3 regions of the Paenibacillus chartarius genome follow, and region 3 is predicted to be linked to each of the others. Evidence: riboswitches for the same ligand, from Rfam matches in the RefSeq annotation. Region 3 holds a riboswitch; each other region holds the start of a gene.

Region 1 (2,204 bases), on a different contig from region 3:
CAAAGCGTAAGCAGCCTAAAGTCGGCCTGAAGCTGAGGATAAACCGGAAACAGCGCATACATGACCGGGATCGGAAGAAAAAACACGATAGCCGAGATTATCCTGTCCACCCGATTTTTCGTCCAGACACCCGTGCAGCGAAAGCTGAACATGAGCAGCACATAAGGCGAAATGTAATGCGACAAGGAGGAAAAAACGCCCACCGCACCTTGTGCCATCCCAATCATCGCATGGTCCTCCGACAACCATTCACGCAGGAACGGACTGACCGACTCGTCCATCACATCGGCCAAACCTCCAAATCCGGAGAAAAAAGCGACGGCGCCGCCCCATCGGGTCGCTTCACTTGTCGGATTGGTCGTTACCAGGATGGTGGCCAGAATCCAAAGCAAAAGAAATAATATAACCATTCCGACTCCCTCCCTTGCTAGGACAATCGGGAGGACACAAACGACAGCACATCTTCGGCGATTTGCCTTCTCTTCAGAACGATGCCCGCATGACCGCTAGCGTACACGATTCTTTTGGGTTTGTCCCACGATTCCCAAAGGCGGGCCGCATCTTCTTCCAGCACATACCGGTCATAACGGCCTGACAGAAGCAGAATACGATCTTTTGGAATAACTGGCTCAAACCGGCTTGGATCCGTGATCGCCCAGCACGATTCCAATTGCTCGTATGTAAAACCGTGCCGCTCCAAATCCTCACGGATATATTTCCCCGGTATCGTCTTCCATACGGAATAGGCCAGCCGATTCGCATACATAACCGAAATGAGCAGATCGATCCGCTCCTCGATTACTCCGGTCAAATTCGTTACAAATCCCCCCAAACTGATTCCGATCAGAATGACACGTCCGCCTTTCCGCTCTTTGATCCAGCGAATCAGCGCCCGCAAATCCGAAACCGCTTGCTTAACTGCCAGCAGCGTGCGATCGATGTTGGCGCTGACCATATATTCACCGCCGTAAAGCGCTTCCTCGGGCGACCGCTCGAAATGATACGGGAGCGTAAAAAAGTACATGTCCGCCCCACGATTCATAAATCCGGGCAAAAACAACTCTTTGATGCGGTCCAGCCCGTCCATTCGCCAGCCATGCACAAATATTACATGCTCCTTCGCTTCCTTCGTTCGACCGGCATAATACCTACCGGAAGCCACATCGTTGTTCCGGTGGCCGGACGATATTTCGCTGTCGAATGCATATCGGCCCCATTCGTAATTCCCGCGTTCATCCGAACGCGTCCAATGAATGTGCGGCACCTCAGGCGTCGCATAATTTGCTTGCAGTCCAGCGATATCGACAGAAATAGGTGACATGAAGTCATACGCATATTGCGAATCCCTGCTCCTTTTCCGGTGAAGCTGATGCAACAAATAACGATCCAGCAACGGCATCCAAAATGAAATCATAATCCGGCACTCCCTTTCGATGTGGAATTGCACCTCAATACGATTGATAACCATATCATTCTACGCAAAACCGGCTTTGAAGCCCTCGTCATATCGATAATAATCGAAAAAGCGGAAAAAAAATGCTGTCATCGGTCAATTAATTGACGGCAGATGTCGAACGGGCGCCGTTATGAGTTGTGTATTCCATCCCACCTCCCTAGTATGATGATGTCCGCCTCCTTTTGCGAATGCAAAAAGACACTACCCTACGGCGGCAGTGTCCCGTTGCTGTCGATAGGGTAACCCGGCGGTCATCGCATGCTTTCATGCATTAGATCCGTGGCTTTGCGTCCCTGTCTTTCGAGCAGGTTTGCCTTTTTTCCTGGTTGATCGACATGATTGTATAGGACGATTCTATCATATATGTTCCAAAAATTCAAATATTTCGGAATGAAATCTATGCCTATTATCCCGGGACTAAAATTCCATGTCCATAACTGAAATCCTACTTTGTTTCATTCGGTGCCTGCACGGCAAGCGCAACATGAAGGCAACTCTTCTAATAAAGGCAACCTCGTTGTTTTCAGGTAATAATGATCGGCTTCCTTTCGTTGACTTCGATAGTCACATCTCACTATAATTGCGATTTCCAAACATCTGGGAAAGGAGGCTTGTATGCTGATAGGAGATTTGTACTATTTGTCGGATATGCCTTTGTCCACTTTCTTGTTGAACAAGGCGCTACTATTTCTTGAACTTTATGCGATTTGTCTTCTGTCCGGTTTCATCCACGTCCGGCAAATCAAAA
Region 2 (2,204 bases), on a different contig from region 3:
ATAAACGGCTTCTTTTCCGTTTCGGATTCTTCTCTTTCATAAAACTGTATGTTAACAGGATAAGACCAACGATCAGATAAGGTACGCACCAAAAAAACAGCGCTTGAAAGTTATGCTGGATCGGGGGAGTGAACGACGTGAGGAAAAGCATCCCGATGATCGGGATGGGAAGCACCCCTGCGAGGATCATTTTCTTTTTACGGCGGAATAACCCGGAGTAGCTGACGGCGAACATCAAAAAACAATAAGGAAGTCCATTATGATTCATAAACGAGCCGAACATGTGCATCTTTAATAAGAATGCTTCAAGGGAAGGCGTAGAGATTTGATACTGCTCCAGATAGGGCAAGATCGTTTCGGTTACCGCGCGCGACAATCCCCCGCCACCGCCTGTAAATGCGGTAAATGCCGCCCAGCGTGTCGGTTCATTTTTGGGATTGATAATCAGCAAAATGGCTGCAATCGTCCACAATGCAATGAGTACAAAGACCATTCGGTCCAACTCCTTTAATCGTTTTGACTACCGATTAAAGAGGAGCGCCGTCGTGGACAGAGGCTTCAATTATGCTCGAATCAAGACAGCCTCCCTCTGTATCGACTTCATCCATTTCTTTTTCTTGTTTGCCACGATGATCGGGTAATGGACATGCTCCAGCATCGGCAGATCGTACTTGGAATCTCCAATCGCCATCGTCATTGCAGGATTCAAGCGTTGGATGTAATTGCGCTTAAATCCTTTCAGCTGAGAAAAGTCGATTCGAATCCTCGAATCCTGTTTAACGACGGGCAAACATACATAGGGAACCTGAAAATACGCTCCGTAATGCTTTACGATCAAATCGAAATTGGTTGACAACAACGTGACCTGAACTCCTTTTTCCTTCAAATAAAAGATGAGATCGTGCACAGGAACGATAAATTGCCTCTTGAGCATTTCTTCAAAATACCTTTGAGCGTATTTCTCTAGCTGTTCATAGGCGTACTTCCCGAACTTTCTTTGCACAAATACGTGATTAAACCAATCTCTCGACAAACGATCCACTGCAAGATAGAATGGAGCCGCAGCCAAGCAGTAAACAAGAAACAGCCACCATAGCAGCCGGTTCTTCAGGCGTTCTCTCTTGATGAACAAGTAAAACTGTACGATGTTGCTTTTGGTAATCGTATTGTCGACATCAATAACCGCATGATTCACCCCATTGGCCAATATTCCGTCAAACTGCGAAAAATCTCTACTGTGCTTCATTACATCTCCCCTCAGTTAGTTTGAATTTCCTAAGACCTCGATCTCACATTAATCCCAGGACATATCGAAGACGATCACTTCCTTTCGTCAATTTTTTCTAAAAAACAAAAAAGACACTACCCCAAACACGTAGTATCTTCTGGATGACTGTAGGGTAACCCGGCTATCATTGCATAATATTATGCAGAAGACCCGTGGCTTTGCGTCCCTGCCTTTCGAACAGGTTTGCCATTATCCAAGTCAGACTTATTACCTATTATTATATTACCAGGTTGTGGAACAGGCAAGAACCAAAATGGGAAATTTTTGAATTTGTCGAATAATCGCTTGAAAGAGTTTAGTACTTTTTTCCTCAGGCCCAGATAGTCTTTGTTCTCAAATCATATTTGGTAGATTATCGTGACATCTAGCGACACGTCTATTTCAACTCCACCGATGAGTGCAGAATTGAGTGATATTTGCCATGGTAACCCGACATTGGAATAATAAAAGGCTTTTAAACCTTCTTTGCTTACATGATTGGCTAACGAGAAATCGTCCATTCCAATTTGATATCGGTAATTCCATAGGCCGCCAAGGTACGATTGAGCAACGTCTTCATCCGATCGGTTTCTTCCATGCTCACTTCATTTGTCGAACGGAGCGTTACGACGCAAGAATCATGATGAAAGGAAACCCGCTCAAGCGAAGTGTCTGCCGGAAACGGATTGTCAAATCCTTCAGGCCGGGTGCGCAACAATTGTTGAATCGTTGTTATTCTTGGCGCTTTAACGGAAGTCTTGTTGATCACCGTTGTCTCCACCGGAACGGCGTTGCCGTTTTGGAACAAATAGATCGTGTAAGTTTCGGTAGTCTCCCGGTTTTCTTCCCGCGGCGCTTCCGATCGCAGCGATCCTTCTTCTATCTGTCTAATCAAGTTCCATACCTCTTCCGTTTCTTTAAAACCTTCAATACGGTA
Region 3 (2,204 bases):
AACAAAAGAGGCCCCTGCAAGACGAGGCCTTGCAAGGGCCATTCCGATATTATGTATTGTTTAGTATGCCGAACCGCCGAACAGGAAGCGCTTCTCCCACTGCGAGCCTGCGATCGTATCGATGCGGACGCCGCCGGAGGCAATGGAATACGTGTGCAGAATTTGACCGTTGCCGAGGTAGATGCCTACGTGCGTGATCGGCTCGGTCGTCTTGTCCACACCGCTGTAGTTGGAGCGGGAGGACATGAAGAACATCAGATCGCCGCGCTTCAGCTCGTTCCAGGACCAGACGTCGTTGCCCATCGAACGGATTTTGTCGCCCTGCGAGTCGGAATCCGACGGCAGTACGGTACGAGCGCCGTCCCAGAACGCCGTCATCGTGAAGTCGGAGCAGTCGAACGTCGAGGTGTTCCAGCGAGTCGAGCCGAACTCATAAGGAGTGCCCATGTACTGCTGGCCGGCGGCAATAATCGCTTCGATCCTTTCTGGCAGCGGCAGCACAACGCCGGTCACTTCGAAATTGGCGTCGATGACGGCTGCGGACGTTGTCACGTATCCGGAAGCGCCGTTCACATCTTCGGCACGGTACCAATCGGCATTGATTTTCTCCCTGATATCGAGCTCCGTTCCGGCTGCAAGCGTTCGAATGACCGTCGAGGCCGCCGAAGGCTGGCTGCGGAATGCCGTGGAGGCCAATGTTTTGGCATTGGAATAAACCGTCGTGTACGAAGCTCCGGAGCTTACGTAGCCGATGACGCCGGAGGCATCTTTCACTTGATACCAGCTCGGTGTCGGCATGTCCAGTGCAGTGACGATTTCACCGATCTTGAGATAGCGCATAACGGTGCTGGAGGTTGAAGGTTTGTCGCGGAACGAAACGCTGGATTTAGCCTTCAGCTTCGTCGAAACGGTTGATGCGGCGGATGCGGCGGAAACCGGAAGCAGCATAGCGGTGAGGATGACGAGTACAAGTGCGGCGATGAATGCGGACTTTCTTCTCATGATGGTTAGCCTCCCTCGGGTATGGCAACCGGCACGTAGCCGCTTCTCCATGAATGAAGGCAACCCTGCGCCATACGCGTGATTGCCTCGATCCGTCCCTCCAAATCGTTCGGCGGCTGGCTGGCATACCGCATGATCGTGCGGCGAAGCCCCTGTAGCTTTGCGTCCCCAACTTTCGTCAGGTTTGCCATTATCGGGATGTAGAAGCAGGTTTTATGCGGCTGTTGATGTCATTATATGACGAATAGTATTTCTTGGATATGAGCCTAAATGCCCTATTTGTCGAATTATGGTGAACAGGATATTTATAGGTCAAATTACCCAGCCGTACTAATACTTTCTAAACAACTAAACCGTACCATTAAAGCGATGACATCCAAGATCCGAAAGGTACGTGAACCTATGAAACGTTCATCCTTGGGAATCGCCGGCGCTTGTCTCGGAGTCCAGTTGCTGGTCGTGTACGGGCTGCTGTCCGTTTTGTATGTTTGCAGCCCGAAGCCGTCCGCGCTTGGCGCTTTGCTGTGGGGCGGAGCCATTGTCGCCGTATTGACCGGGCTGATCTTCTATATATTCATGAGACTGATGGAGCGCGAGCGGCACTCCAGGGAAGTACGCTACCGCCGTGTTGTCGAATTTCTTCCGGAACCGGTCGTCGTGCATCAGGCGTTTCGGATGCTGTATGCCAATGCCGCTGCTGCGGCGATTGTCGGCGAGGATTCGGCGGCTGCGCTAAAGGGACGCATGATCTATGATTACATTCACCCTGGGGACGTCCAGCGAATGTTGGATCGAATCCTGCGGTTGAAGGAGAGCGGACTTCCGACAGAAATCGACGAAACCCGGCTTGTATCGAAGAACGGAGGCACGGTCTATGTGGAAGTTACTTCGACGATGATCGATTACGACGGTACAGAGGCGGTACTCACATCGGTTCGGGACGTTACGGAGCAGCGTCTTGCCGAACAACGGATCGACGAGCACCGCCGGCTCATCGACCGGGTGCTGGAAGCCCAATTGGACGGTATCCTGCTCTGCGACCAGGACGGTGTGATTTTGTTTGCGAATGAGCGGTTTTTGAGCTTTTTCCATTGCGGAGACCTGACCGGGCGGACGTTGGCGGAAAGCTACCGCAGCTTGGAGTGGGGGCTGGAGGCGGATCCGTATTTTCTGGAACGAATGACGGCATATGCCCGCGGCCA

Evidence for each region. A riboswitch is a leader RNA that binds a small molecule or an ion and turns the genes downstream of it on or off. The one in region 3 is predicted to bind cyclic di-GMP.
Region 1: another riboswitch for cyclic di-GMP. It lies ahead of ACFFK0_RS15395 (alpha/beta hydrolase); the one in region 3 lies ahead of ACFFK0_RS04055 (C40 family peptidase).
Region 2: another riboswitch for cyclic di-GMP. It lies ahead of ACFFK0_RS14055 (haloacid dehalogenase-like hydrolase); the one in region 3 lies ahead of ACFFK0_RS04055 (C40 family peptidase).

Annotation. Positions count from the first base shown of each region.
Region 1 covers NZ_JBHLWN010000063.1:13,254-15,457, reverse strand. The annotation lists gene ACFFK0_RS15400 (sensor histidine kinase) at 1-410, opposite strand, end outside; gene ACFFK0_RS15395 (alpha/beta hydrolase) at 428-1,399, opposite strand; cyclic di-GMP riboswitch class I at 1,692-1,781, opposite strand.
Region 2 covers NZ_JBHLWN010000054.1:28,100-30,303, reverse strand. The annotation lists gene ACFFK0_RS14060 (sensor histidine kinase) at 1-493, opposite strand, end outside; gene ACFFK0_RS14055 (haloacid dehalogenase-like hydrolase) at 563-1,246, opposite strand; cyclic di-GMP riboswitch class I at 1,397-1,486, opposite strand; gene ACFFK0_RS14050 (thioredoxin family protein) at 1,770-2,204, opposite strand, start outside.
Region 3 covers NZ_JBHLWN010000021.1:53,113-55,316, reverse strand. The annotation lists gene ACFFK0_RS04055 (C40 family peptidase) at 61-1,002, opposite strand; cyclic di-GMP riboswitch class I at 1,111-1,201, opposite strand; gene ACFFK0_RS04050 (ATP-binding protein) at 1,405-2,204, shown strand, end outside.